One region of the Acetobacter persici genome, then DNA from elsewhere that is predicted to be linked to it. Evidence: riboswitches for the same ligand, from Rfam matches in the RefSeq annotation. Region 1 holds a riboswitch; each other region holds the start of a gene.
The links. Region 1 has a riboswitch for cobalamin ahead of JK199_RS02730 (TonB-dependent receptor plug domain-containing protein). Riboswitches for the same ligand answer to the same signal wherever they lie in the genome.

Region 2: it holds a riboswitch for cobalamin, as region 1 does, so the genes downstream of both, cobG (precorrin-3B synthase) here and JK199_RS02730 (TonB-dependent receptor plug domain-containing protein) in region 1, are expected to answer to the same signal.
Region 3: it holds a riboswitch for cobalamin, as region 1 does, so the genes downstream of both, JK199_RS07935 (DUF1636 family protein) here and JK199_RS02730 (TonB-dependent receptor plug domain-containing protein) in region 1, are expected to answer to the same signal.
Region 4: it holds a riboswitch for cobalamin, as region 1 does, so the genes downstream of both, JK199_RS07605 (TonB-dependent receptor) here and JK199_RS02730 (TonB-dependent receptor plug domain-containing protein) in region 1, are expected to answer to the same signal.

What each region holds. Positions count from the first base shown of each region.
Region 1 is NZ_JAERKU010000002.1:120,029-127,327, forward strand. It holds gene JK199_RS02705 (DMT family transporter) at 1-198, shown strand, start outside; tRNA gene JK199_RS02710 (tRNA-His) at 376-451, opposite strand; gene JK199_RS02715 (aminotransferase) at 537-1,712, opposite strand; gene JK199_RS02720 (P-II family nitrogen regulator) at 1,986-2,324, shown strand; gene glnA (type I glutamate--ammonia ligase) at 2,423-3,868, shown strand; cobalamin riboswitch at 4,052-4,276, shown strand; gene JK199_RS02730 (TonB-dependent receptor plug domain-containing protein) at 4,400-6,607, shown strand; gene JK199_RS02735 (L-dopachrome tautomerase-related protein) at 6,832-7,299, shown strand, end outside.
Region 2 is NZ_JAERKU010000001.1:187,450-194,748, reverse strand. It holds gene JK199_RS00885 (Hint domain-containing protein) at 1-390, shown strand, start outside; gene JK199_RS00880 (RidA family protein) at 465-815, opposite strand; gene panC (pantoate--beta-alanine ligase) at 847-1,686, opposite strand; gene JK199_RS00870 (aldo/keto reductase) at 1,779-2,834, opposite strand; cobalamin riboswitch at 2,956-3,203, shown strand; gene cobG (precorrin-3B synthase) at 3,332-4,579, shown strand; gene JK199_RS00860 (precorrin-8X methylmutase) at 4,566-5,195, shown strand; gene JK199_RS00855 (precorrin-2 C(20)-methyltransferase) at 5,195-5,920, shown strand; gene cobJ (precorrin-3B C(17)-methyltransferase) at 5,917-6,675, shown strand; gene JK199_RS00845 (cobalt-precorrin-6A reductase) at 6,645-7,299, opposite strand, start outside.
Region 3 is NZ_JAERKU010000005.1:93,228-100,526, reverse strand. It holds gene JK199_RS07955 (sorbitol dehydrogenase family protein) at 1-40, shown strand, start outside; gene JK199_RS07950 (GMC family oxidoreductase) at 60-1,697, shown strand; gene JK199_RS07945 (c-type cytochrome) at 1,690-3,216, shown strand; gene JK199_RS07940 (MFS transporter) at 3,417-4,628, shown strand; cobalamin riboswitch at 4,667-4,927, shown strand; gene JK199_RS07935 (DUF1636 family protein) at 5,089-5,541, shown strand; gene cobW (cobalamin biosynthesis protein CobW) at 5,538-6,599, shown strand; gene cobN (cobaltochelatase subunit CobN) at 6,617-7,299, shown strand, end outside.
Region 4 is NZ_JAERKU010000005.1:17,109-24,407, forward strand. It holds gene JK199_RS07600 (S41 family peptidase) at 1-651, shown strand, start outside; gene JK199_RS07605 (TonB-dependent receptor) at 656-2,959, opposite strand; cobalamin riboswitch at 3,010-3,219, opposite strand; gene JK199_RS07610 (hypothetical protein) at 3,334-3,534, shown strand; gene JK199_RS07615 (CHRD domain-containing protein) at 3,652-4,095, shown strand; gene JK199_RS07620 (Hint domain-containing protein) at 4,244-6,973, opposite strand.

The sequences.
Region 1 (7,299 bases):
ACAAGTATCGGGCTGGTGCAGCTTGCAACCCGCACCATTCCACTGGGTACGGCCTATGCCATCTGGACAGCATTGGGCACCGCCGGAACCGTTGTGTTCGGCATGGTGGCGTTTCATGAACCCGTTTCCGTCATGCGGCTGGTGTTTATTGCCGGGATTATGGTGTGCGTGATCGGGCTGAAAGTCTGTGGTGGCTAAAAATGCCGGGCGGCTGAACAGAGCCGAAAACGGGGGGCGCCAGCTAGTTTTTGCTCAGGCGGCATTTGTGCGGAGTGGGAAAATCCAGACAAAGGGCAACATGCTCTGAGAAGCACGCAAGGCGCGCCTCTGGCAGCAGAGACTTTGCAGGAACTACACATTTAAAAAGGGAAATGCTGGGGCGAATGACGGGGCTCGAACCCGCGACAACCGGTACCACAAACCGGCGCTCTACCAGCTGAGCTACATCCGCCACACAGCAAGCGCTCATGTAGAGAAACGCGTATGCCCCGTCAAGACCGAGATGCGGTGAAGACGGAGAAAAATTCTCCGCGGCTTCAGGTCCGGGTGCTGGCCCAGCGTTCAATACGGGCAACGGCGTCCTGCAACACCGTGTCCTGTTTGCAAAAAGCGAAGCGGACCAGATGCCGGGGCGGGGTGCCATTGGCAGGGTCATAAAAGGCTGAGGCGGGGATGGTCGTCACCCCGGCTTCTTCCGTCAGCAGGCGGGCAAAGGCGACATCATCCAGCCCGTTGGCCAGCGGGGTGATATCCACCATGACAAAATAACTGCCATCGCACGGCAGCACGTCCAGCCCCACGCCGCGCAGCCCGGCGGAGAGAATGTCACGCTTGCGGGCCATGTCCCCGGCCAGATCCCGGAAATACTGCACATCTTTCTTCAGGCCGAACGCCACGGCGCGTTGCAGGTTGGGGGCGGTGGCAAACACCAGATTCTGGTGGGCCTTGGCGACGACCGATGCCAGCGGAGCCGGGGCCGTGACGTAGCCAACTTTCCAGCCCGTGAGCGAGAAGCTCTTGCCTGCACTGCCAATACGCAGGCACCTCTCGCGCATGCCGGGGCGCGTCATGAGTGAGACGTGCGGCGTGCCGAAGGTCAGGTGCTCATACACCTCATCACACACGGCATAGGCGTCGTGCTGGCTCAGCAGGCCTGCGATGAAGTCCAGCTCATCCGGGGTGAACACCTTGCCAGTGGGGTTCATGGGGGTGTTGAGTAGAATGGCCTTTGTGCGGGCGGAAAAAGCGGCGGCCAGAGCCTCCCGCGGCAGCGTCCAGCCTGGTTCTTCCAGCCGCACCAGCCGGGGCACGCCGCCAAGCTGGCGGACCATGGGGAGATAGGTGTCATAAAGCGGTTCAATCAGCACCACTTCATCCCCCGGTTCAATCAGGGCCATCAGGCAGGCGGCAAGGGCTTCCGTCGCACCAGATGTGACCACCACCTCCGACTCCGCACTGACCTCCAGCCCCTGAAAGCGGGCATTAGAGTCTGCCACCGCCGCGCGCAGCTCCGGCAGGCCGGTGAGGGGCGCATACTGGTTGCGCCCATCGAGCAGAGCATCCGCCGCAGCCTGCACCATATCCTGCGGGCCTTCCGTATCCGGGAAGCCCTGCCCGAGATTGATGGCGTCATGCGCGCGGGCCAGCTCAGACATGACGGTAAAAATGGTGGTGGGCAGGGCGGCAATCTGCCGGTTGAGCGGTTTGGTCATGGCCGTAAATCCTGGGAGTTGCCGGGGGAAGGGTGGCGAAAAAAAGCGAAAGTGGCGCGCAGAGTGGCACGGCCTTGCGGCGTGAGAAAAGAGGGGAGATTGGTGCTGGATCGTTATATTTCGCACAAGCCCGATTGCCCGCGCGGCCAACCCGTGCAAGTTTGGGGCTGTTCGCTCTGAGTCTTCATGCCCCCCGGGATGCCCCATGGGCAGGTTGCGCGCAGAAAGAACCCCCTCTTGTTGAGTGCAGCACCAGAATATTGATGACGTGACATGAGAAAGATCGAGGCCATAATCAAGCCGTTCAAGCTGGACGAGGTGAAGGAAGCCCTTCACGAACTCGGCCTGCAAGGCATTACCGTGATCGAAGCCAAGGGCTTCGGGCGGCAGAAAGGGCACACGGAGCTTTATCGTGGCGCGGAATATATTGTTGATTTTCTGCCCAAGATGAAAATTGAGGTTGTCTGCCCTGCCAGTCTGGTGGAGCGCGCGGTGGAAGCCATTTCCGCTGCTGCCCGGACCGGACGAATCGGGGACGGCAAGATCTTTATTCTCCCGGTGGAAGATGTGGTGCGAATCCGCACGGGGGAAAGAGGGGAAGACGCTATCTGAGGTGCCCCGGTGCGGGGCCGCCCGGCGGCGGACGCGAGTTTTATAATCCTAGACGTGCCGCAAGAGTGTGGTGCGCAACAGGTTGTAGGTGAAGACATATGGTGAAGAAAACGACCACTGCGGGTGACAGCAAAGCCGCAGCGATTGCTAAGGTTTTTGACCTGATCCAGGAAAACTCGGTCGAGTTTGTCGATCTGCGTTTCACGGATCCGCGCGGCAAGTGGCACCACACCACGCAGTATGTCACCACGATTGAAGAAGACACCTTTACCGAGGGCTTCATGTTCGACGGTTCTTCCATCGCTGGGTGGAAAGCCATTAACGAAAGTGACATGGTTCTGCTGCCGGACCCGGAAACCGCTGTGATGGACCCGTTTACGGCGCGCCCGCAGCTGATCCTGTTCTGTGACATCATTGAGCCGTCCACAGGCCAGCCCTATAACCGTGACCCGCGCTCCACCGCCAAACTGGCTGAGCAGTATCTGAAGTCCTCTGGGCTTGGTGATACCGCCTTCTTTGGTCCGGAAGCTGAATTCTTTATCTTCGATAACGTGCGCTTTGGCACGGGCCCGAACTTCGGCAAATATCAGCTCGACAGCATCGAAGGACCCGGCGCCTCCCTGAAGGATTACCCGGAAGGCAATATGGGCCATCGTCCGGGCGTGAAGGGTGGCTACTTCCCCGTGCCGCCGGTGGATAGCGAAAACGACCTGCGCGCAGAAATGCTCGCCACCATGGGTGAAATGGGTCTGCCGATTGAAAAGCAGCACCATGAAGTCGCACAGTCCCAGCACGAACTGGGCACCAAGTTCGACACGCTGGTCCGCTCTGCCGATTTCATGCAGATCTACAAATACTGCGTGCACAACGTCGCTCATTCCTACGGCAAGACCGCCACGTTTATGCCCAAGCCGATCTATGGCGATAACGGGTCCGGCATGCATGTGCACCAGTCCATCTGGAAAGACGGCAAGCCGACGTTTGCAGGCAATGGCTATGCGGACCTGTCCGATACCGCCCTGTATTACATCGGCGGTATCATCAAACATGCCAAGGCGCTGAACGCCTTCACCAACCCGTCCACCAACTCCTACAAGCGCCTGATTCCGGGTTTTGAAGCTCCGGTGCTGCTGGCCTACTCTGCGCGCAACCGCTCTGCGTCCTGCCGTATTCCGTATGCCACCAACCCCAAAGCCAAGCGCGTTGAAGTCCGCTTCCCGGACCCGACGGCCAACCCGTATCTGGCCTTCTCCGCCATGCTGATGGCCGGCATTGACGGCATCAAGAACAAGATCCACCCGGGCGACGCCATGGACAAGGATCTGTATGACCTGCCGCCGGAAGAACTGAAGCAGATCCCGACGGTTGCCGGGTCCCTGCGTGAAGCGCTGGAAGCTCTGTCTGCGGATTATGAGTTCCTGCTGGCTGGTGGCGTGTTCACCAAAGACCAGATCGACAGCTACATCGCCATCAAGTGGGAAGACGTGTATCGCTTTGAACACACGCCGCACCCGGTTGAGTTTGAAATGTACTACTCCGTCTGATCCCTCCTTCCCGGAGTTTCAGATGATCAGGAACGCGGCCTTCTTCGGAGGGCCGCGTTTTTTTGTGCCTGTCTTGGGGGACATTGCCGGGTGGGAGGCTGATGTGTTTTTGCGATTTTGGCGTTGCGTGTTGCCCTGTGGCAGCACTGTTGCACCGGGTAATTGACTCGACCGGGCAACGCGATATGACACCCGTGTGATGGTTTCCCCTGCAACGGGGGATGAAAAGGGAACCGGGTGCGGGCCGTGCTGGCCTTAGTCCCGGGCTGTCCCCGCAACTGTAAGCGGCAGGGCTGAGGCTGCCCGGACGTACCGCGTCCGGCCCACTGGAGCAGACGATTCTCCGGGAAGGGAAGGCTCAGTCAAAGTGCCGCAAGCCAGGAGACCTGCCATCCGGCACGTGGTTGCAATCAGGAGACGCCAGCCGGGGTGTGCTGGCGTGCGTGACTGAGTTTTGCTCCGGCCTTTGCCGCATGAGCAGGCGGAGCACGTTTTCCTGTGGCAACGGCTGACCACAGGATACGAGTTAAAATGAGTTTTTTTCGTTGCGCGCTGACCACCTCCACCATTCTGGCTGTCACCGGACTGTCTGTGGCTGGCGCACAGGCCGCCGCCTCTTCCGCGACCAATGCGCGTTCTGGCAAACCTTTTACGCATAAAGCCGCAGCTTCGGGCAGCCATCTGAAAAGCCGCGCCACCGGACGGACCGCAACGGACAACACAGTTCCTGCAATGCCGGGGCAGTCTGTCGCGGCGCTCGCACCGACGGGCCGCACGCTTGTCTCACTGAGCCCGTCTCAGGGATTGCCGGAGGTGGTGACGGTCAGTGCGCTGCGCAGACCCATACGGGCGGATGATGTCGGGTCCAGCGTGACGGTGGTGACGGAGGAGCAGATTGCCACCCAGCAGCGCCGCACCCTGCCGGATATTCTGGCGCGGCAGCCGGGGCTGAATGTGGTGCGGTCTGGCGGATTTGGCGGAACAACCTCCATCTTTATGCGCGGGGCAAACGCCAATGATGTGAAGGTGCGGATTGATGGCATGGACATCAATGACGGCAGTTCCGCCAGCAACGCGTTTGATGCCGGGCAGTTTGTAACGGACGGCATTGGCTCCATTGAAATCTTGCGCGGCCCCCAGAGCGGCCTGTATGGCGCGGATGCCATGGCGGGTGTGATTGATATCAACACAAAGCAAGGGCAGGGGCGCTTTAAACCGTTTGTGCGGATTGAAGGTGGGTCTTATGGCACGTTCAATCAGGCCTTCGGGGCATCAGGCAGCAGCGGGCGCTTCCACTATAATGTTGTGCTCTCTCATTACCGCACGGATGGGTTTCATGAAATTCCGCGCTATATTGAGCGGTATAATGGGGCCAACCGGGCCCAGCGCCGCGCGGGGGACCGGAATGATAACCGCAGCGCTAACGTCAAACTGGGTTATGATGTCACGCATAATTTTGATCTGGGTCTGACAGCACGGCTGATACAGGCCAACTATCATACCTTTACAGCGTATGATCAGGTTTATACGCCCTATAACGGGGACCAGCTGATCCGGGACCAGAATACCCAGAACGAGGCCGTGGTGCGCGGCACGGCGCATCTTTCCTCCTTTGGCGGGCGGTTTGATCAGGTTCTGGGGCTTGGCTACATGACCAACCGCCGCCGGTACATGCAGGACGGGTTGTACGCGGATGGTGATCCTGCCATGACAGACCCGGATTATTACCGTTCCACACGCCTGAAAGTGGACTGGCATGGCACGGTTGATCTGCGGAAATTCGGGACGGTTCTTGTGGGTGCCGAGCATTTTCATGATGGCATCAATGTCGCGACGGATGACCCGACCGAGCCAGTGCACACCACCGCAGGCATGGATACCACGGCGGGGTACGGGCAGTATGAAGGCAACTGGAACCGTGTTCTCTATGGTGCAGCCAACGTGCGGTATGATGCCAATTCCCGCTACGGCAACCATGTGACATGGCGTGTGGCTCCCGCCATCCATGTGCCCAATACGGGCACCATCATCAAAGCCAGTGCCGGGTCGGGCTTTCATGCACCCTCGCTATATCAGCTTTTTGTCAATCAGCGCGGCGCTGGCTGGGCGGAAGAAGGCAACGCCAACCTGAAAGCCGAAACCATGATTGGCTATGATGTCGGTGTTGAGCAGAAACTGCTGCATGACAAACTGCGTTTTGGCGCCACATGGTATGACAACAAGGTGCGGAACCTGATCCAGTCTTCTGCTTACGTCATGCCTGCTGCAGGGAGTGCGTGGGGGGATTATATCTATTCCTTCGGCAATGTTGGGCATGCGCGCATGTATGGGGTGGAGGCATTTCTGGACTGGAAGGCACTGGACACACTCAGTTTTGCGCTGAATTACACATGGACCCACGCGCGGGATACGGATAGTGACGCGCTGTTGCAGCGCCGCCCGCAGCATAAGTTCAACTTCAATACCACATGGTCTCCGGTGAAGGATTTCACCCTGTCTGGTAATATTCTCTATACCAGCGGCTGGCGGGATTATCCTCTGGTGGGAGAAAACTTTTGCGCGACCTGCGCAAAAGGGCATGGATATTTTACCATTGATCTGACCGCGAATTACAAAATCAACCGCTATATCTCGGTTTTTGCGCGGGCTGATAACCTGCTGAACCGGCAGTATGAAAACCCGGTGGGCTACCTCCAGCCGGGTCGGGCCGGATATGGCGGCTTTACGCTGAATTACTGATCCTGCATGCGGTTTTGTGTGCCGGAAGGCCATTGCGGCGGGGGTACGCTCCCGTGGCAATGGCCTTTTTTGCGTCATGCGGTAGAATGAGCGCACAGGTTAAGACGCATTTCAGAAAGGCATTCCTTATGCTCACGCATCGCCCCGAAGCACAGCTAGCATCCCCCCAGCCCCAGCCCCAGCCCCGGCGCCGCAGGCTTGGCGTGTGGGCGCGGACCGGCCTGATGACGGGTCTGCTCTGTGCCAGCGTCTCCGGCACGGCACTGGCGGAAGACAGCACCGTGCATAACTGGACTACCAGCGGAAATGTGACGGTCGCGGACCGCTTCCCCACCGTGCAGGCGTCCGGTATTGCCCGTCTGCCAGATGGGCGGGTTGTGCTTTCCCTGCCCACCAGCGCCCAGCGGCATAAAGGCCCGGTGCTGGTCACGTGGGCACCGGGGCACCTGACGCCGTTCCCCAGTGCGGCCGCACAGAGCAAAATCCTCTCGCCACTTGGCATGACGGTCGATGCCAATGGTCAGCTCTGGCTGCTGGATGAGGGCGTTCGGGCTGGCAGCAAAGCCAGAGCAAAACCGGCCCTGCTGCATATTGACCCGAAGACAAACAGGATTATCCGTCGCTACGCCCTGACTGCGCCAGCGGTGCGGCCAGACAGCCATGTGAATGATGTGCGCGTTGACCTTACACAT
Region 2 (7,299 bases), on a different contig from region 1:
CCCATGCGCAAAGCCGCGCATCATTACAGCTTCATGCTGCCGCCGGGCACACAATCTGTCCGGATTGTCTCCCGCACCAGCCGTCCGGCTGATGTGACCGGCCCGTTTGTGGATGATCGCCGGTCTATGGGCGTGGCCGTTGCGGATATTCATCTGTTTTGCGCCAAAAGTCAGCATGACATCAGTGCGCATCGTCAGGCTGTAAAACCGGCTGGCTGGTACCCGTCGGAAGGTGCGCAGTGTGTGTGGACCAATGGGGATGCGGAGCTTCCGTTGGGTGATTACCTGAAAGAGGGAAAAATGGGCATCCTCTCACTCCAGATTCTTGCAGCGGGGCCCTATATTATCCGCGCTGAGGAGACAGCGGAAACGCAGGTCAAAACGGCCTGATAGTCTGAAGGTCTGAAATGGGATGCAGGGTCTGCTTTTTCTGGCAGATCCTGCATTTTTTGAAGAGTGTAGTGTTATCGGAGCGCGGCAATGCCGGTCAGTTCCACACGCCACTCCGGTCTGGCGAGTTTTGCTTCGACCGTCGCGCGGGCGGGTTTGTTGTCCCGGTCCAGCCAGGCGTCCCATGCGCGGTTCATGCCTGCCATATCGTTCATATCCGCCAGAAAAATCTGCACGGAAAGCAGGCGGCTTTTATCTGTGCCCGCTTTGGCCAGAAGGGTATCCACCTGCCGCAGGATATCGGCCATCTGGCCTTCCGCATCCAGAGTGGCATCATCAGCAATCTGCCCGGCCAGATGCACAAGCCCGTTGTAAATGACAGCGCCGGTCAGGCGTTCTTCGGGGTCAAGACGTGTAATGGTCATGGATGTGTTTCCAGTTTTCTATCCGGTGGTGTCAGGCAAGCGGCATGTTATCAATCAGCCGGATGTCTCCAAGGCTGGCCGCAACAAACAGGCGGGTGCCGGGGTCAGCTTTTTCTGACGGCGCCAGAGTTTTTTCAGATCGCAGGTCCAGATAATGCACTGTAAACCCAGCGTCTTGCAGGGTTTGTGTGCAGCGCTCCAGCGTGGCGGCCACGGGTTTTCCGGCTTTCAGCGCGGCAACGCAATCCTGCAAAGCCTGTGGCAGATGGGTGGCCTGCTGGCGCTGGGCAGCGGTGAGCCGCCTGTTGCGGGAGGATAGCGCCAGATGGTCAGCTTCCCGCACGGTGGGCACGGGCAGAATGGTCACGGGCAGGTCCAGGTCCGTTACCATCCGGCGGATAATGCAAAGCTGCTGGAAGTCTTTTTCCCCAAACGCGGCAATATCGGCACGGGTTTGCATGAACAGCTTGGTGACGATTGTTGCCACGCCATCAAAATGGCCGGGGCGGTCCCCGCCACACAGCATCTTGTCCGGGCCGGAAACAGTAATGCGCGTGCAGAAGCCGGGCGGGTAAATCTGGGTTTCATCCGGGGCGTACAGAACATCCACTACGCCGGTTTGTGCCAGAAGGGCTTCATCCGCGTCCAGACCGCGCGGATAGAGCTGGAAATCATCCGGGTTGTTAAACTGGATCGGGTTGACAAAAATCGTCACAATCCGCCGGGTAGCTTTGCCGTCCAGCGCCTGCACCAGTGTCAAGTGGCCTTCATGCAAAGACCCCATGGTGGGCACCAGTCCGATTGTCTCCCCGTCCTTATGCCACTGAGTGACAATCTCGGTCAGTTCCTGTCTGGTTCTTACAAGCTTCATGACGCATCCCGGTTTGCAGTAAAAGCGCAGGACAGAGGACTACCCGGTCTGTGCACGATTGCCGGGAAATCCACTGTCCGTCCTGGGCCGTCTTACTGTGTTTTCAGGAATGGTTCCAGCAGCACACGGTCTGCCGGGCTGAGCCGGTCTGCCGCGGTGCTCGCCTGATGCCAGTAGGGATAGAGCAGGGGAGGCTGGCTGGCCTGATTAAGGCGGTTGAGCTGGTCTTCCGACAGCGTGAGTTCCGCGGCTTTCAGGTTGTCTTTCAACTGCTCTTCCGTGCGGGCGCCCACAATGACGGAGGTAATGGCCGGGCGATGCATGGTCCATGCCAGAGCGACCTGCGCTGCGGAAACGCCATGCTCTTCCCCAATAGCAAGCAGCACTTCCACAATATCAAAAAGCTTTTCCTTGTCATGCACCGGGGGTTCGCCAAAATTTTCAAGCTGACGGCCTGCGGGTGTTGGCTGGTTACGGCGATATTTGCCGGAGAGCAGGCCCCCTGCCAGCGGGCTCCAGACCTGCACGCCAATCCCCTGATCCACAGCCGCGGGCAGCAGTTCATACTCTGCATCGCGTGCCTGAAGTGAATAATAAATCTGCTGGGATACCGGGGCGATCAGCCTGTTGCGCTCAGCAACGGACAGCGCTTTCATCATATGCCACGCGGAGAAATTGGAAACCCCACTATAGCGGATCTTTCCGGAACGGGTCAGCGTATCAAGGGCTTCCAGTGTTTCATCCAGTGGGGTCTGACCATCCCATTCATGCAGATAATACAGATCAATATGGTCGCGGCCGAGGCGCTTCAGGCTGGCCTCACACGCGGTAATGAGATGCAGGCGGGAGGAACCAGCCCCGTTTGGTCCGTCCTGCGTGCGGAAGCGGGCTTTGGTCGTGACCAGAATTTCCTGCGAGCGCCCTTTCAGGGCTTCCCCCAGAATAGTTTCGGATTCCCCGGAGGAATAGATATCCGCCGTATCAAACATGGTGATGCCCGCATCCAGGCACAGGTCAATCAGGCGGCGCGCCCCGGCTGTGTCGGTATTCCCCGTCTTTGCAAAGTCCCCTTTGCCTCCAAATGTCATGGTGCCAAGGGTAAGGGCAGAAAGACGCAGGCCAGACCGGCCAAGTTGACGATACTGCATGAAGCTGTTCTCCGTGTGGGTGAAGAGTGAACGCGGATGACCGTTTTGAACTGGCAGTATAGAGGGACGTTTTCAAGGGTGTCAGGGCGTTCACTCTGTTTTGACAACCACCAGAGAGCCTGCTTAACAAAGGGCAGATGGTTCCCGTCAGGGGATGAAAAGGGAAGTACGGTGAGAACCCTTCTGTTTCTTGGCCGTCGCTGCCCCCGCAACTGTATGTGACATCAGGCGTGTTTTCCGCACTCTTGTTTTTGGGAGTGTTGACCCACTGGAGCGTGCTCCGGGAAGGGCGGAAACAGGCGAAAACTGCCGGAGCGCCGGGGGTTTTGTGTCATGAGCCAGGAGACCTGCCATCTTTGTGCTGAGTGTCATGTCTGGCGGGGTGTCCGGAGCGTGATGGTGCGTTGGGTCAACGCGCTACTATCTGGTTTGTCCTGATGGCCTTGTGATGAACACCCCCATGCGGCCTTGTGCTGTGTGTTGACTGAAGGGTGTTCATGTCTGCCGCGTTTTCTGCCCCAGTGGTGAAGGGATGGTGCCCAGGTCTGTTTGCCCCCATGCAGGCGGCGGATGGCTGGCTGGTACGTGTACGCCCGCCGCTGGGCCGGATAACCGCAGCGCAGGCGCATCTGCTGGCCAATGTTGCGGAGCAGGACGGCAACGGGCAGATCAGCCTGACCAACCGGGGAAATGTGCAGTTGCGGGGGTTCGCGCCGGAAGCGGCCCGTGCTTTCCCGCAGCGGATGATAGCGGCGGGCCTCGGGCAGGCAGACCCGGATGCTGAACGGCGGCTCGCACTTCAGATATCCCCTCTGGCGGGCGTGGACCCGGCCTGTGCGGGGGAGACGATGCTGTGTGCGGAGGCGTTGAGGGCCGGGTTGATCGGCTCTCCCGCTCTTTCAGCTTTGCCTGATAAATTCGGGTTTTGCGTCGATGGCGGTGGTTTTTTCCCCGTTGGGTCTTTGCAGGCTGATATCATGCTTCAGGCTGTACAAAACCCGGCTTCTGAGTGGGGAGGCTGGCGCGTTGTCTGTGGTGAGGCCCGCTCAGAGCCGCAGGGTTTGTCTGAGGCTGTGCAGACGGCTCTTGCATTGGCGGGTGCTTTTATAAAATGCCATGAGGCCATGCGCCCTTTGCGGGGGCCTGCTATTGCCCAGAGACTGTTTGCAGAAATCGGGGTTGCATGGGTACATGCTGCCAGAACAGAGAGGCAGCACGGTCGTGCGTTGGTTCAGAGGGCCGGACATCTGACAGGCCATCTTTATGCGGTGGCTGCGCCGCTGGGGCGTCTGACGGCAGCAACGCTGCGGGCCTGTGCAGATGTTGCGCAGACCGGTGAGGGCATTTTGCGCATGACACCGTGGGGGAGCCTGATTTTTGGCGGATTAAGGAAAATGCCGGAAATTTCAGGGCTTGTTATGCATCCAAGTGATCCGCGCTTGCGGGTCTATGCCTGCATTGGTGCGTCAGGCTGTGGGCAGGCTTCCGCCGACACAGGGCGGCTGGCGCTGCAACTGGCTCCGCTTTTGCCGGAGGGGATGGAGATGCACGTCTCCGGGTGTGCCAAAGGCTGTGCGCATCCGGGGCGTGCGACAGTCACGCTGGTTGCCGGGGCGGAGGGATATGGCGTGATCCGGAACGGACGCGCGGGGGATCAACCCGTCTGCGTTGTGCCGGAATGTGATGGTGCAAAGGTCGTGAGACAGGTTCTGTCTGAAGGAGATGTTAAAAATGCAGCCTTATGATTATATCCGCGATGGCGCTGCCATTTATGAACGCTCCTTTGCGACCATTCGCGCAGAAGCTGACTTAAGCGGTTTTTCCACCGAGCAGGCCCAGATTGTTGTTCGTATTATTCATGCCTGTGGCATGGTCGATGTAGCACAATCCGTGATGATGACGGAGGATTTTGTATCTTCCGCAAGAAAATCCCTTAAAAAATCCTGCGCTGTTCTGTGTGATTCCGAGATGGTGGCGCATGGCATTACCCGTGCGCGTCTACCTGCGGATAATGCCGTGGTGTGCACCCTGCGGGATGCGCGCACGCCAGACCTTGCGCGGCAGATTGGCAACACCCGGTCTGCCGCAGCGCTGGACTTGTGGGGGGAAAAGCTGGCCGGGGCCGTTGTGGCAATCGGGAATGCGCCTACAGCCCTGTTCCATCTTCTGGAACTGCTGGATGCCGGTGCGCCAAAACCTGCGGCTGTAATTGGTTTGCCGGTCGGCTTTGTCGGGGCGGCGGAATCCAAGGAGGCCCTTGCAAAAAGGCATGATATCCCATGGCTGGTTGTGCAGGGGCGGCTGGGGGGGAGTGCCATGGCCGCGGCGGCTGTCAATGCGCTGGCGAGTGAGGTGGAGTAATGGTGCGCGGAACGCTGCATGTGGTGGGCGTGGGGCCGGGAGACCCGGACCTGATGACGCTGCGGGCTGTTAAAACCCTGCAAGGGGTGCCGGTTGTGGCCTATTTCTGCCGGCATGACACACAGGGGCACGCGCGCCGCATCGCGCACGCGCATATTGCTGCCACAACGCAGGAAATACGGCTGGCTTATCCGTTTACCACCGAAATTTCCGTTAAAGACCCAAGCTACCATATCGACATGCATGCGTTTTATGATCGCTGTGCGGAGGATCTTGCTGCGGTTCTGGAAGAGGGGCGGGACGTCGCTCTGCTGTGTGAAGGGGACCCTTTTCTGTATGGGTCCGCGATGTATCTGTTTGACCGTCTGCATACTCGGTTTGAAACTCAAGTTGTGCCCGGTATTTCCGCCATGAGCGGTTGCTGGTCTCAGGCGGCGAGGCCTATGACGCACGGGGATGATGTTCTGTGTGTTCTGCCTGCTACCATGCCGGAAGAGGCTCTGGTGCACTGGCTGGACAAGGCCGATGCGGCGGTGGTGATGAAGATTGGCCGGAATATGCCAAAATTGCGGAAAGCACTGGAGCAGACAGGCCGTTTGCCGGATGCTGTCTATGTAGAGCGTGGCACGCAACCGGAGGCACGCTGCCTGCCATTTGCGGAACAGGATGGGCCTGCGCCCTATTTTTCACTGGCGCTGGTGCCGGGCAGAAAGGGCGTGCGATGACGGGTTCTGTCAGCATTATCGGGCTTGGTCCGGGGAATGCGCTCCAGCGCACACCGCAGGCGGATCAGGCGCTGAGCCGTGCGACGGATCTGGTGGGATACGGCCCCTATGTGCAGCGGGTGGACGCGCCGGCCTCCGTGGTGCGGCACTGTTCGGATAACCGGGAGGAGTTGGACCGGGCGCGGCATGCGCTGGAACTGGCTATGCAGGGGCGGCATGTCGCGGTTGTCTCCGGCGGAGATGCCGGGGTGTTCGGCATGGCCAGCGCAGTGTTTGAAGCTGTGGACCATGGCCCGCAGGCATGGCGTGCGCTGGATATTACGGTTGTGCCGGGTGTGAGCGCGGTTCTTGCGGCTGCCGCCCGGCTTGGGGCACCGCTGGGCGGTGATTTCTGTGTGATGTCCCTTTCCGATAATCTCAAGCCATGGCCAGTTGTTTTGCGCAGGCTGGCGCTGGCGGCGGAAGCGGGGTTTGTTATTGCGCTCTATAATCCGCGCTCCAAGGCGCGCCCGACCCAGTTGGGGGAAGCGCTTGAGCATTTACGTGCCTGCCTGCCCGGATCAGTCCCTGTCGCGTTTGCGCGGGCCATTGGGCGTGCGGATGAAGCTGTGCGGCTGACAACACTGGCAGAAGCGGACGCTACATGGGCGGATATGAGCACATTGGTGCTGATTGGCTGTGCCGCCAGCCATCTGATCCCGCGCCCGGACGGTGGAGCGTGGCTTTATACGTCGCGCAAGGTCGAGGCAGCCTGATGTGTCTGGAGCCAGAGCAGAGCCTCCGCGGGTGTTTGAACATGCGGGCAGGGCGGGTGGGGCGGACGCTCGATCATAATTACCGGGCACCCCAGAGCACGCGCCGCTTCAAGTTTTGGAAAGGTTGCGGAGCCGCCAGAATTTTTAGTGACAAGACACGCAATCTGATGCGCCTTCATGAGCGCTCGTTCCGTAGCATAATCAAACGGTCCGCGAGCAGAAAGGACAGTCGTACTGGGGGGCAGTGTGGCTGGGTCGGGCGGTTCAATCGAGCGCAGCAGATAAGTATGCTGCGGGGCCATGCAGAAGGGCGCGACCTCCTTGCGTCCTGTTGTCAGAAAAACCCGCAGGGGGCGCTCCCCGAAACCAGCCGGGTCTGCCAGCAGGCTGGCAGCGGCAGTCAGGTTGGTTACAGAATGCCATGTGTCTCCCGGCACAGGGTTCCATGCCGGGCGCTCCAGACGCAGCAGTGGCAGGCCAAGGGTCCCGCAGGCCGTCGCGGCGTGCTGGCTCATGGTGGCGGCAAACGGGTGTGTGGCGTCAATCACGGCCTGAATGGCATTTTGCGTCAGCCAGTGTCGCAGGCCGTTTGGGCCGCCAAAACCACCAAGCCGGACAGCCATC
Region 3 (7,299 bases), on a different contig from region 1:
AGCCCTTTCACCCTCGAAATTCGTCGTAGAACCGACCTGAGAGCGGGAATATCAGCCGTATGCCTTCTGAACAGACTCTCTCCGCCGATGTTGTCATTGTCGGGTCCGGTGTTGCCGGAGCGTCCATTGCCAATGAACTCGCGCGCGCCGGAATTTCCGTTATCGTGCTGGAAGCTGGTCCGCGTGTGGACCGCCAGCATTTTGTAGAAAATTTCCGTAATCTGGAAAACAAGCCCTCCTATCAGGGGCCTTTTCCGGCGGTGCCGTGGGCCAGACATCCGCCCAACCAGATCACGCCGAATGATTATCTGCACACGTCCGGTCCGAATGCGGAAGCCTACCAGCAGGTGTACCTGCGCATGATGGGCGGCACGACATGGCACTGGGCCGGGTGCGCATGGCGCTACCTACCCTCGGACTTTGAGCTGAAAACCCGCTACGGGCAGGGGCGTGACTGGGCCCTGAAGTATGAGGATCTGGAGCCGTTCTATTATCAGGCGGAAGTGATGATGGGCGTCTGCGGGCCGGACCCGGCCAAGGAGGACCTCGGTTCTCCGCGCAAACAGCCTTACCCGATGGACGCGCTGCCCATCTCCTACGCCGCGCAGCAGTTCCGCAAGCTGATCAGTGAAAAAACGCCATGGCGCGTGGTGCATGAGCCGCAGGCCCGGAACACCCGCCCGTATGACAGCCGCCCGACGTGCGAGGGCCACAATAACTGCATGCCCATCTGCCCCATCGGGGCGATGTATAACGGCAGTTATTCCGTGTACCATGCCGAGGCCGCCGGGGCGAAGTTCATCCCCAACGCCGTGGTGTATAAAATCGAGCGAGACAGCGCCAACAAGCGCGTGACCGCCGTGCAGTATTATGACCCGGATAAAAATTCCCACCGCGTCACCGGCAAATATTTTGTGATTGCCGCGCACTGTATTGAAACCGCCAAACTGCTGCTGGTCTCTGCGGATGAGCAGAGCCCGGATGGCGTTGCCAACAGTTCAGGCCATGTGGGCCGGAACATGATGGACCATACCGGCGTGCAGGTGACGTTTATCAGTGGGGATAAAGCCCTCTGGCCGGGCCGTGGCCCGCTGGAAACCAACGTGATCGACAATTTCCGTGACGGCGACTGGCGGAATGAGCGCGGCGCGTATCTGGTGCATATGGTGGATGACAATCAGGTGGACCTTGCCACCCAGCTTGCCATTTCCAAAGGTTATGTCGGGCGGGATCTGGAAGAACAGATCCGTTATCTGGCTTCTCATACCGTGCGTCTGTTCAGCCATAACGAGGCCCTGCCGGACCCGGATAACCGCCTGACGCTGAGCAAGACCAACAAGGATATTCTCGGCATCCCGCATCCGGATGTTTATTACAAACTGCCTGACTACACCGTGAAAAGCTGTGACCACACCCGCAAGGTGTTCAAGGAGCTGATCGGCCTGATGCACGGCACGGATGAACAGTGGACACCGGGTTACTTCCCGCAGGATCATCCCTCCGGCAGCACCATCATGGGCACGGACCCGAAAGATTCCGTGGTGGATGGCCATTGCCGGACGCATGACCATGAGAACCTCTTTATTGCCAGTTCCTCAGTTTTCTCAACCGTGGGCACGGGCAACATTACTCTGACGGTCGCAGCGCTGGCGCTGCGTGTTGCAGATACGCTGAAAAAAGAACTGCTTCATGCCTGATTTCAGAACTCTCCTGTGTTCCGCTCTTATTGCCGGAACAGCCCTTGGTGGTGTGGCGCTCGCACCGCTGGCCGCCGCTGCCTCAGCGGACAAACCGTCCGCCCAGCCCACAGTGCCCGCGCCTGTGGCGGAAGAGGGGAAGCCCGTTGCAGGCTCTGATGCTAAAACATCAGACCACACGCCAACCTCTGAAAAACCGGCTCCTGCCGGGGAGGCCGCAACCCCTGCTGCCTCAACGCAGGCAGGTGCCTCTCCGGCCGCTCAGCCGGACAGTGCCGAGGCTGAACTGGCGCGGGGTGCCTACCTTGCGACAGCAGCGGACTGTGTAGCCTGTCACACCAAACCGGGCGGGAAACCTTTTGCGGGCGGCCTGAAAATCGCCACCCCGATGGGTCAGGTGGTTGCCACCAACATCACCCCGGACCCGGACCACGGAATTGGCCGGTATACGGAAGCGGATTTTGAAAACGCCGTGCGGCATGGCGTGCGCAAGGATGGCTCCTATCTGTATCCGGTCATGCCGTACGTGTCTTACGCGGGCATGACGGATCAGGACGTAAAAGCCCTGTATGCGTGGTTCATGCATGCGGTCAAACCGGTGGCGGAAGCGCAGGAAGAGACAAATCTGTCCTTCCCGGCCAGTATCCGCCCGGCCATGATGGCGTGGAACTTCATCGCCAGTAAGGAAACGCCGGAAACCGGGGATTCCAGCACGTATGACCCGCTTCGCCGGGGCCGTTATCTGGCCAACGCGCTGGAGCATTGCGGCACCTGCCACACCCCGCGTAACTTTATGCTGAGTGAAAAGCAGGACCATTATCTGGCCGGGACGTCCCTTGGCGCATGGTACGCGCCCAACATCACCTCCAGCAAAACCGGCGGCATCGGCTCGTGGAGCGAGGATGATCTGGTGGCGTATCTGCGCACCGGGCATGTGGCGGGCCGTGCGCAGGCCGCAGGTCCCATGGCGGAAGCCGTGGAGCACAGCACGAGCCACCTGACGGATACGGACCTGCACGCACTGGCCGCCTTTATCCTCAAGGTTGCCCCGATGGAGGATGAGGCCGACCACACCGCGCGTGATGCGTTTGGCAAGGCGGTGAACGAGCCGGATATCCGCACCAAAGGCCCGCAGCGGATTGATGATCTGGCGGAAATGGATGGCCCGCACATCTATGATGCCAACTGCGCGGCCTGCCACGGGCGGGACGGGGCTGGCACGCAGGACCATTATGTGCCCTCCCTGTTTGCCAACTCCACCGTAGGCGCAGGCCGTCCGGACAACCTGATCATGACCATCCTGAAAGGGGTGGATCGCACGGCGGGCAAGGAACATGCCTTCATGCCGGGCTTTGATGGTCAGTCCAACGTGCAGCGCCTGAGCGATGCGGAAATTGCCGCACTGGTGAACTACGTGACCGCCACCTTCGGCTCCGGGGATCACCACGTCACGCCGGAGCAGGTCAAAAACCTGCGGGGTGACAGCAAGCCGGTGAATCCGCCGGCCAAGGGGCAATAAGGGGGGAGTCACAAACCCCTCTGGCAGGCCGGGCGTTTTTCTCAGCGCCCGGCCTGTTCTGCCAGCCCGCTCTTGTCTGCGCGCTCTCGCCCTCAGCAGACTGCTGCGTTATCAGACGCAGTGCTTTTCCGGGCGCGCTTTTCCAGAAAATACGCTATGCACACCACCCTTTGAAGAGATCCGGGGTTAAGGGGAAAGCTGTGTTCGGTTCCTTGTCTGTTTCAACACGGATTGGCCTCGTCGCCCTGTGTGCCGCAACCTTTACAGCCATCACCAGTGAGATGGCTCCGGTTGCGCTCATGCTGGAGATGGCCCGTACTTTCCACACCAGCACCGGCCATATCGGGCTGGCAGTCACGGCGTATGCGCTGATTGTGGCCGTTGCGGCTGTGCCGCTGACGGTTCTCACCGCACGGGTGGAGCGGAAGCGCCTGATTCTTGTGGCGCTGGCAGGGTATGTGCTGTCCAACCTGATAGCAGCCTTTGCGCCCACTTTTGCTGTGCTGTGCCTGGGCCGCACCCTCGGCGGCGGCGCGCATGCGCTGCTTATGTCCATTGTGTCAGCCTATGCCGCCCATCTGGTGCCCAAAAAACTGACAGGCCGGGCCATCTCCTTTGTGTTTGGCGGGGCCTCCATGGGGGGCGTTCTGGGGGTGCCGGGGGCTGCGGCGCTGGGGCATTTTGCAGGCTGGCGCATCGCGATGCTGGTTGTGGCGGGGCTGGCAGCGTTTCTGACGGTGCTGATTGCCGTCTGCCTGCCGCCGGTTGTCAAACCGGCGGGGCGTCCATCCGGGCCGTACAAGGCCCCGCGTGAGGCTGTGCGCGCCTTCGGGTGGGTTGTGGCGGCAAACGCCATGTTCTTCCTCGCCCATAATGTTGTGTACACCTATATCGCTCCGGTGCTGATGGCGCATGGCCTGCCCGAGCAGTCTGTAAGTCTGGCCTTGCTGGTTATCGGGGTTCTGGGGTTGTCCGGCCTCTGGGCCTCCGGCCTGATGGTGGATCGCTGCCCGCGTGTGGGGATGCTCGGCGCCGGGGTGGTCATGGCGTGCGCGATTGCGCTGCTGGGCGGGACGCTGGTGCCGGGCTGGGAGAGTGTGGCGGTTGTCTGCCTCTGGTGCGCGGCCTATGCCTGCATCATTCCGTTCATCATGTCCGGGGCGATCCGCACCCGCGCCACCTCGGCGGATACAGCGGGGGCGGCGGTCAACAGCACCAGCAATATCGGTATTCTGCTTGGCTCGGCCCTTGGGGGGCAGCTTCTGTCCGCGTATGGCGTTGCGGTTCTGGTGCCTGTTTCTGTGGCGCTGTGCTGTGTGGCCATGCTGGTAGTGGTGCTGAGCGGCAATGCCTTTCCCGTCAGGCTGGCCGAGCATGAGGACGAAGAGGCGGCAGAACAGGTCTGCTCATAAAGCGCCCGGCTTACGGCTTGAAAAATACCGGTATTATGCGATGCTTGCCGCATGATGGTGTCCCGCGAGGGATGAAAAGGGAAGACCGGTGCGCAGCATCCGCTGCAAGGCCGTCGCTGCCCCCGCAACTGTAAGTGATTGCATGGTCCGCTATGGGCCTGCCGCCTCTGGCGGGCAGGTCCATGCCACCGGCTCCGGTAAGGGGGCCGGGAAGGCAGCCGGACCCGCGGCTGCAAGGTTTATTCCGCGCAGACCTGCACGACACAAGCCAGGAGACCTGCCATCATCCGCGCTGCCCTTTCAGGGCGGGCGGCTGTCTGAGGTGTCGTGTCCGGCGGGGTGCCCGGAAGGCGAGGGTGCGCTGGGCTGGCGCATCACTCCTGTGCCAGCAGGAGCACTGTGCATGCACTCCGTTTAAGGGCCGCATCTTCCCGGAGCGGCGCCTGATCGGGAATTTTTTATGCCTGCGTCTGTTCCGCATTCCGCCCCGTCCTCCCACGCGCCGCCTGCCGTGGCGGAAGGCCCGGTGCTGCATGTCTGCACCACCTGCCGGCGCGGCGGCCCCGGCATGGATCACCCTCCGGGCGCACAGTTGCTGGACCGCCTGACGGCCCTGCTGGAGGCCTCACAACAGGACTGCCCCGTCACGCTGCGTCCCGTCGCCTGTCTGGCCTCGTGTGACCGTGGGTGTACGGCGGCCATTGCCATGCCGGGCCGCTGGACATGGCTGCTCGGCCATCTTGGGCCGGAAAAGGCGGAAGATCTTCTGGCCTATGCGCGGCTCTATGCCGCCTCGGCCAAAGGGACGGTTATGCCGTCCCGCCGCCCGGCCTCTCTTTCTGATATGATTCTGGGCCGCGTGCCCGCTACCCTCTACCCTGAGGCCACAGTCTCTGAACAGGAGCCGTCATGACCGCATCCACCCGCGTTCCCGTCACCATCATCACAGGCTTTCTGGGGGCGGGGAAAACCACGCTCCTGCGCCATATCCTGCAAAAAGCGCAGGGCCACCGTATTGCCGTTGTGGTCAATGAATTCGGCTCTCTGGGCATTGATGGAGAAATCCTGCGCGGCTGCGGCGTAGAAGGCTGCCGGGAGGATGATATTGTGGAACTCACCAATGGCTGCCTGTGCTGCACCGTGGCGGATGATTTCCTGCCCACGATGGAAGCCCTGCTGGACCGGGCCGACCCGCCGGAACATGTGGTGATTGAAACCTCCGGCCTTGCCCTGCCCAAGCCGCTGCTCAAAGCCTTTGGCTGGCCCACCGTGCGCAGCCGCATGACGGTGGATGGCGTCATCACTGTGCTGGATGCGCCCGCCGTCGCCTCCGGCCGCTTTGCGGATGATCCAGAGGCCGTGGCAAAACAGCGCGAGGCCGATCCCTCACTGGATCATGACAACCCTCTGGCGGAAGTGTTTGAAGACCAGCTTAACGCGGCGGATCTGATTGTTCTGAACAAGACGGACCTGCTGGATGCCGCACAGCTTGATGCGGTGGAAGCAGAGATCAGAACCCTCTGTCCGCGCCCGGTGCGTATTATCCGCGCGCAGGATGGCAAGGTGGACCCCGCCGTGCTGCTGGGTCTGGGGGCGGAAGCTGAGGCTGATCTCCAGTCCCGTCCGTCGCACCATGATGCGGAAGATGGCGAGCATGAGCATGATGATTTTGAAAGTTTCGTCGTCACCGTACCGGAACAGCTTTCCGTCGAACGCTTCCTGACCCTGTTGCAGGATGTGGCGGCCCGGTATGACGTCCTGCGCATGAAAGGCTTTGCCAGTGTGCAGGGCAAGCCCATGCGGCTGGCTGTGCAGGGTGTTGGCACCCGCTTCCGGCATGAGTTTGACCGCCCCCTGACCCCGCAGGAGGCCCGCACCGGGCGTATTGTGGTCATCGGGCAGAAGGGGCTGGATGAGGCCGCCATTACGGCGGCGCTGGCGGCAGATCCGTCCGCAACGTCCGCCGGTTAAGCAGGCGGCCAGCCCCCATGCACCTTCTTGTGCGGGACAGCCGGACGCTGGATGAGCAGGACGTGGCGGAAGACCTCGGCCTGCCTCCGGCGGAGCTTGTTGTCCTGTCCTTTACGGAAAGTGACCTGCTCGGCCTGCTGCACGCACAGGCACGGCTGAAGGTCGGTCCGCGCGGGGAGGGGGAGACGCTGCCCTCTCTTCAGGTCACCAGCCTCGCCCGGCTACGGCACCCCATGTCGGTCGATCTGTATCTGGAGACCACACTGGCGCAGGCCCGTTGTGTGGTGGTGCGGCTGCTCGGCGGGCTGGATTACTGGCGCTATGGCGCTGAGGAACTCGCGGCATGGTGCCGGGCGCACCATATCCCGCTGGCTCTGCTCCCCGGAGAAGCCCGGCCACAGCCGGGTGCCGGTGCCCCGCTGTCGGATGATAGCCGTCTGGCGGAGCTCTCCACCGTGTCGGGTGAAATACGCAGGCGACTGAACGGGTTTTTCCAGTATGGCGGTGCTCACAATATGGAGCATGCCCTGCGCCTGATGGCCAGCCTCGCCGGGCAACACGCGGATGATGGCGCACAGCCGGAATCTCTGCCACCGTGGGGAGTGTACCGCACAGTTGCAGCACGCACGGACCTTAAAACAGCCGGTGCAGCAACACTCAGTCAGGATTCTGTTCCTCTGCCAGAAGGCCACACGCTGCG
Region 4 (7,299 bases), on a different contig from region 1:
TTATCAGAACGACCTGCGACGCTGCCGGTTTTTACGAAACTCTCCTCTGGCATCAAGATGATTTCGGTTCCTGATTTTACATCCCACAACCCTGAGGCCATGACGGCCTTTTCCGCCGCAGGGCACACGATCTTTGCGCAAGCGTCTGACATGCGGGGCTGGATTGTGGATTTGCGCGGTGACCAGGGCGGGAATATGTGGGCGATGCTCGGGATTTTAAAACCCCTGCTTGGCTCGGGGGATCTGGGCGTGTTTGAAGACCGGACAGGCCAGCGGTCCAGACCCTGGCGCGCTGAAATACAGGGGAGCGGACAGGTGCAGGCAACCGGGCCGGATTTAGCCCGCGTGCCTGTGGCGGTTCTGATTGGCCCGCAGACTGCCAGCGCGGGCGAGGCGGTTGCCATTGCGCTGAAAGGCCGCCCTCAGACACGGTTTTTTGGACGCGCGACACACGGCCAGACTACCGGCAACACAACTTTCACCCTGCCGGACGGTGGGATGCTGGCGCTGGCGACCGAGCATGAATGTGACCGGAGAGGGCAATGCTATGAGGGGCCAGTGCAGCCGGATGACGTGCAGGCTGACCCGGATGCGGCGTTACGGGCGGCGGAGGAGTGGATGCAGAACAGCTTTCCTCAAACACTCCAATAGATTTTTAGAAATTCGCCGTAACGGAGAAGCGGGCGGAGCGAGGTTCCAGAGGATGATAGGTGGAGCCTGTTTCAACCGGGGATGTGGGGGTCAGGCGGTAATCATAAGCATACTGGGAGGCAGAGGCGTGGGTGTTGGTCAGGTTATAGAGACTGGCCTGCACCTGAAGGTATTTTGTGATGTGGTAGCCGACATCCAGATTCACTTCCTTATAGCCGTGTGAGCGCATGGAGTTATCTTCAATCAACGGATAGGAGCCGAGCCAGCGGAACTGCACGCCACCAAAGATGCCGCAGGGGTGGTCCGCCAGCAGGCCGAACGAGCCGATAAAATTGGGGGCATTGGCCACATACAGCCCCGGCAGACCATACACACCGGGATTGCCGGTAAAATAACGGGCATGGGTTGAGGCGATATCTGCATTCAGCTCCAGCCAGGATAGCGGGTGATACTGGCCGGAGAGTTCAAACCCCTGCCTGCGGCTGGGGGCGCCGGCGTCATTCACGCCTTCATCCGCATCATATGTCAGTTCCGAGCTAAAATCGATCCGGAAAAAGGCTGCCTGTAAATTCAGTTTTGGGATGATATTGGTGCGCACGCCCAGTTCTTCACTGGTGGCGCGTGTCATGAAGGGCGTGGCGATGGCCCCGTTGGCAATGCCGTCGGTCGGGACGGTACCCAGCACGGCACGGATATCGTTAGAATGGTAGCCCTGCCCTGCGCTGATATAAAACTCCGTTTTATACCACGGGCCAAAAATCAGGCTGCCCTTGGGCTGGAAAAGCCACTGATGCACCTTGCCGTTATAGCCGGAAACAAGACTGTGGTCTGAACCGCCGTAATAATCCCCGCGCAGGCCGACAACAGTGCGCAGCCAGGGCAGCCAGTGCGTAATATTCTGGCCAAACAGGCCGACATTGCCCTGAGATACTGTATCGGCATTACAGACATACCGGCCTGTGGGCACGCTGCTGTCCGGGCAGTCCGGCAGGACTTTCCGCTGGTGGGTGTGGCGGCGGTCAATATAAATACTGTCCCAGCGGCCCTGTACGCCAAAAGTGGTGTCTGTTGCACGGTGCAGCACCGTATCATGCCGCTGATAGGCGGACGTGCCACCAAAGGTGGTGCGGGTTTCATCCTGCTGTTCCTGATCCCCGTTGATGGGGTCATTCAGGTAATGACTGAAATCATTCCATAATGTCAGGCGGCTATGCACAACATAGAGGGACGTTTTAAGCTGCCAGTTATCCTGATGCAGAACGTGATGGGCGGAGACGCTGAACCGTTCTGAATAGCCGCCATCACTTGGGTCGAGAGAGCCGTAACGGCTGATCAGGCCTTTCTGATAGGCTTCCAGTGGCTGATCTGTCGTGTTGTTCCACAGGCCCCGGTAATACAGGCCAGTCAGGTTGAATTTGGTGTGTTCTGTTGTGTGGGTGTAGCGGGCAGCGGATTTGATGCCCCGGAAATTATCCGGATGCGCCCACGGGCCATTGAGATGGTCGAGCGAGAAAGCGCCAAGCAGCTTATCGCCATTTTTGAAATGGGCTGTATCGCCAATAAAGGCATGCTGGTCCCCCAGCGTGCCGAGGCTGCCGGTGGCCTGCCCGCGCAGATCATCCGTCAGGCGGATATGGTCGGACCCGACGACGCCAAAATCCCCCACATCCGCGTAAAACGGGCCTTTGGTGTAGTCGATCCCCTGCGCAAGTTCGGGCATGAGGAAATTGACGTCCGTATAGCCCTGCCCGTGCGCGTGGGTGGGTTCATTCACCGGCATATCATCCACAAAACTGGCGAGGTCTGTGCCGTGATCAAGATTGAAGCCACGCAGCAGATACTGGTTGGCTTTGCCCTCGCCCGAATGGGCCGTGACAACCAGACCGGGCACGGATTCCAGCAACTGGCCCACGCGATACACCGGGCGCAGGCGGAGTTCTTTGGCAGTAATGCTGCCCTGACTGGCGGTGAGCGCGCGGCCAATCGGGTCTGTGTGGGAGGCGATCACCTGAAGATGTTCTTCCCCGTGGGCGTCAGCCGTTTTGTGGCCGAGGAGCTTCTGGGCGGAGACCGGGGGACGGCGGTCCGCAGAGGGGGTGCCGGACGTCGCGCGCTGGCGTTGAGCGGAAGCAGGACGAACGCCGGTCTGGGGGGCGTGCGGGCCTGTGGTTGTCGCGGTGCGTCTGGCAGTCCCTCCGCCGGGTTTTGCGCGGTGGGCCGCCTGTGCCGTGAGGGTGGTGAAAGCGGAGGCGCAGAGCAGCGCGACGACAAACGGAGAGCGCCCGCGCCCGGCAGGACGCGGAAACACGACGTGGACCATACCTGTTCCCCGATATCCGGCGCACCCCGTCCGGCTATCATGACTGAGCGACGAAGGCAGGTCTCCTGGCTCACGGAGGGGGATCTGATGCGCCTTCCCAGCCTTTTGGGCCAGTGGCGTGAGGCATCAGCGCACCGTTTACAGTTGCGGGGGCAGCCGCTGCCTGAACCCCGGACTGATGGCCCGGCCGGATTCTTCAGCGTTCCCTTTTCACTCGCTTGCGCGAGACCTTCGACAGCCGCAGAGGTAGGGGATGGGTTCCGGGCCGGTCAAGGGTTGGGGGATGGTGATTTCAAAAAAACGTCACACCGTGCGAGGGGCCGAAGCGTATAGGAAGAGGGCGTCTGAAATCTTTCTGCCTTGTGAGCACGATGATGCCTCAGTCTTCCAGCCCCGCACCCGAAACTGCCCCGGCCCTCACGTTGCGGGAGGCTGCTACGGAGCGGTGGCTGGCAACATTGCGCCAGAAAATGAAAGCGGACGGCACGCAGCCCCGCGTCCATTTTAGCCGCACACCGGACCGCCTGCCTGACCGTGAAGGCGTGATGCGGGATTTTGAATAACCGCTCACGTTTTGTGAGCGGAAGCAACGGTCTTTCCTCTGAGACGTTTTGAAGCTGTGGCGGTGCCCGTTTTTTCGGGTGCTGCGCGTTTTCTAACGGAATGAGGACGTTGCCGTGATGACCCTGCCCCGCAAACCGGTTTTAAGTCTGGTGCTGGCTGCCGGCCTGCTTGGCGCTGGTATGGCGGCTGCTCCGGCACACGCCCAGCGCAGTATGCTGTTTTCCGGCACTCTGGCCCCTGAGCATGGCGCGCCCGCCCACATGCAGGGCAAAGTGATGGCGCTGTATTACCCCGGAGCGCATGTGCTGCGCTACACCGTGACATGGGACGGCCTGACCGGCCCGGTGACCATGGCCCATCTGCATGGCCCTGCCCTGCCCGGCAAGGACGCGCCAGCAATGGTGACAGTGCATGGCCCCTATAAAAGCCCGCTGAGTGGCAGCGTGATGCTGAGCAGCGAGACAGAACGTGACCTGCAGGACGGGCGTGTTTACCTGAACCTGCATACCAAAGCCTATCCGGGAGGAGAGGCGCGGGCGTGGCTGGGGAAGAGTGAGTAACGAATTCCGTGCGAAGAGGTGAGACACTCGTTCAGCACCGAGGTTCTCAAACGACATGACAGCGTGCAGGTAAAAAAATTCCGGGGCCATCCTGTGCTGTACAGGATGGCCCCGGTATTCTCTCTTAAGACTCAGTTTTTACGACGGCTCAGGCAGAGTGAGCGGCAGTTTCTGGCTCCGGCGTGGCATCTGTCTGCTGGTAAGGGCCGGCCGCGCAGACATTCAGCGTCAGCAGGCTCATTGAGCGCCTGATCATAAGCGGCAGCGGCAGGTGAGCATGGCCACTGGTCCAGGCATAATCTGCCTCTGCGGCATACCAGCCAGCCAGTTTGTCCTGCTCAAGATGTGCGGTGATCCTGGTCGTCTTATTGGCTGTCATCAGATGGATTTTTCCAATGGCGACACCCAGCATACGGCGATCATCCACAAACGGACCAATCACATCACTCGGGCGGCTGGCGCGGGAGACGATCTCAACAGATGCGACGCCCGGCGGCAGCATGAAGCGATATTGTCCGTCTTTTTGAGATACCGGACGAACGATAGCACCCGTTTGGGTGATCAGATGCAGCTCCGGATTGGTTGTCATAGTAGATTTGTCGGGTACCTGACGGTCAGACACATTTTCTGCCCGGCCTGCCAGCTTATGGAACAGCGGCTCTACAAAGGCACGATCCACGCTCAGCGGAACAGCCGCGTCCGTCGCCCAGTCCTGCGGTGTGCCACCGAGAGCCACAACAGAACCAGACTGAGAGAACGTCCGGCGGTTCCCTGTATCCAGATAGCTTTCTGTCAACATGCCATCGGCCATCAGAACGGAATGCTGTTCCGTTTCTACATGGAAATAGTCATAGGACGTGATGGACGTATCATAGAAAATGGAAGCGCCATTCACCAGCATACGAACCGGGACAAAGCGCCCTGAGAAAAACAGGCAATGTTCCGGGGTAATGAGCATATCCTTATACGGCACGCCTTCAACAATAGCGTCTTTGCAAATGCGCACCGGATATCCTGCCTGATCGTCCGCCAGATGAGTGCGCACTTCAGCATGGGCCTTACCGGCCCAGACAATGCGGCGGGATTGCAGAGAACCGTCCACATACGCCGTGACTTCATCGCCAAGACGGAGGGTTTCAACGGCGACTTCCCCAGCCGGGGTTTTAATCATAGTGCCGGAAAGGAAGCAGACTTCACCCAGAGCCCCACCGTTGCCATTGCTGACCAGCTCGAAGCCCGTTGCTTTAACACCGGGAATGTTGAGGGTAATGGTCTCTTTGTTAGCCAGCGTGATCACGACCTGATCATCTGACGGGTAGGCATAGGACACCCCGTCCGCAGAAACACCTGCCAGATCAATACTGTCAGAATTCCCGGGGGCAGTACCACTAAAGCCGCTGATGACGGTGCTGACAGTCCCACCATTTTCCAGACCGGAAATCGTCAGGCCGTGGTTCGCATCAGTCGGGAGGACAACAGTGCCACCAGCATTGTTCCACAGGGTCGCAGAGCCTCCGGCCTGAAGGGTAATAACGCCGGAGAGGACGCCACCGTTACTGACAGTGACAAGACCTGTGCTGGCGACGCTTGTATCACCCAGTGTGCCACCAGATTCTACATAAACTTCGCCGCCCGCTGTGACCGTATTATTATCTGCGTGCCCACCAGAGGCGATATCAAGAACACCACTGGTATTGATGGTAGTACCTGTTGCAGATCCCTGCAAACCCAGACCACCACGGCTGTCAATTACCGTGTTAACGGCAGAACCACCGGCCATGACGCGCCCGAGACTCCAGGCTTCAAACGTAGCCGCAGACATTGTAGCGCCACTGTCAACAATGACGTTCAGCGAGGTGTTACCGGACGATGCACTGATGGTTGCAGAATTGAGCGTCGCACCAGACTGCGCTGACAGAACACCCCCATTTACAGTGGTGTTTTCTGCAACGCCGGTCGCGCCGCCGACATATATGGTACCGCCGCTGACAACTGTCCCACTCTCAAGAGACCCCGCCACCCCAACGCCGGCGCCGGAGGAGACAACAGCGCTCAGAACCTGTCCCCCGGCACTGATGCCCAGAGTATTACCTGAACTCAGCTTGGCATTTGAAAGAGTAGCGCCTGATTCGACAACAATGATGGCCGCGCCAGCCTGAGGAGTCTCACCTGTATCTACCGCGCCGCTTTTTAGAATCAGCGTTCCGCCACTCGTCCCCCAGTCAAATACTGGCGGAGAGTTATAGGCGCTGATCGTACCGCCATTGAGCGTTGCAGATTCTGTCGCACCGGCAGAAAAGACTGCTGTTGTACCTGAATTGATGGTTCCCTGAACAAGCGTTCCCCCACTGTTAACAACCAGAGCGTTACCAGACTGAAGAGTTACGTTTGAAAGAGTGGCGCCAGAACTCACAATGATGCTGGCGCTACCTGCGACAAGATTATTTTCAGTATCAGTGGCGCCGGATTGCAGGATGACCGTGCCACCCGCAGTAGACCATGTGTGCGCGGCAATCTCTTTGCTGGCAATGATCGTTCCGCCGGACAGGATATAATCTGTACCGGTATATTGTTGTGCACCATTCTCAATGGTCAGGGTGCCGCCACTTTGTATAGTGACAGGTGTAGCCGAGGCGTAACTTATAAGAGATCCACTCTGTAAAACAATAGAACCACCTGAGGAAATGACAGTACTACCTTCTAATCTTCCGCCGCTGGTGACGGTAACTTTTCCGCCTGCACTAACAGAAGCAGGCGAATTGATCCCGCCAGATAAGACCACCACAGAAGAATATGCGCTGGTATAAAAATTACCCGGAGGGCCGTCACCCGTAACACGGTCCGTAACATACAGTATTCCACTCGAAACGTAACTCATAGCCCCTTACTCCTTGAAGGATTCAGCAAAAAACCAAAAAAAAGCCTCGAGAAACATACGTATATTTTCTATTAACAATTTAATTACTTTGGGAGACACGCGTCAAACGACTAAAAGTTGTCAGCAATCAACTGTTTATTTTTTTCAGAACTTTTCAGATAAACATGCTGTGCCAACGCACGAATAAGGCGAAAATATGTCTTTTTCTTATCCTTAATTTATAGAAAAACTATATTTTTTCCCTTTATTTTTCAAATTTGTATGGAAGCGGGCATGTTGCCTGTATTTTCGACACAGCTCGCAATTGTCGAGGTTAGCAGCGTTCC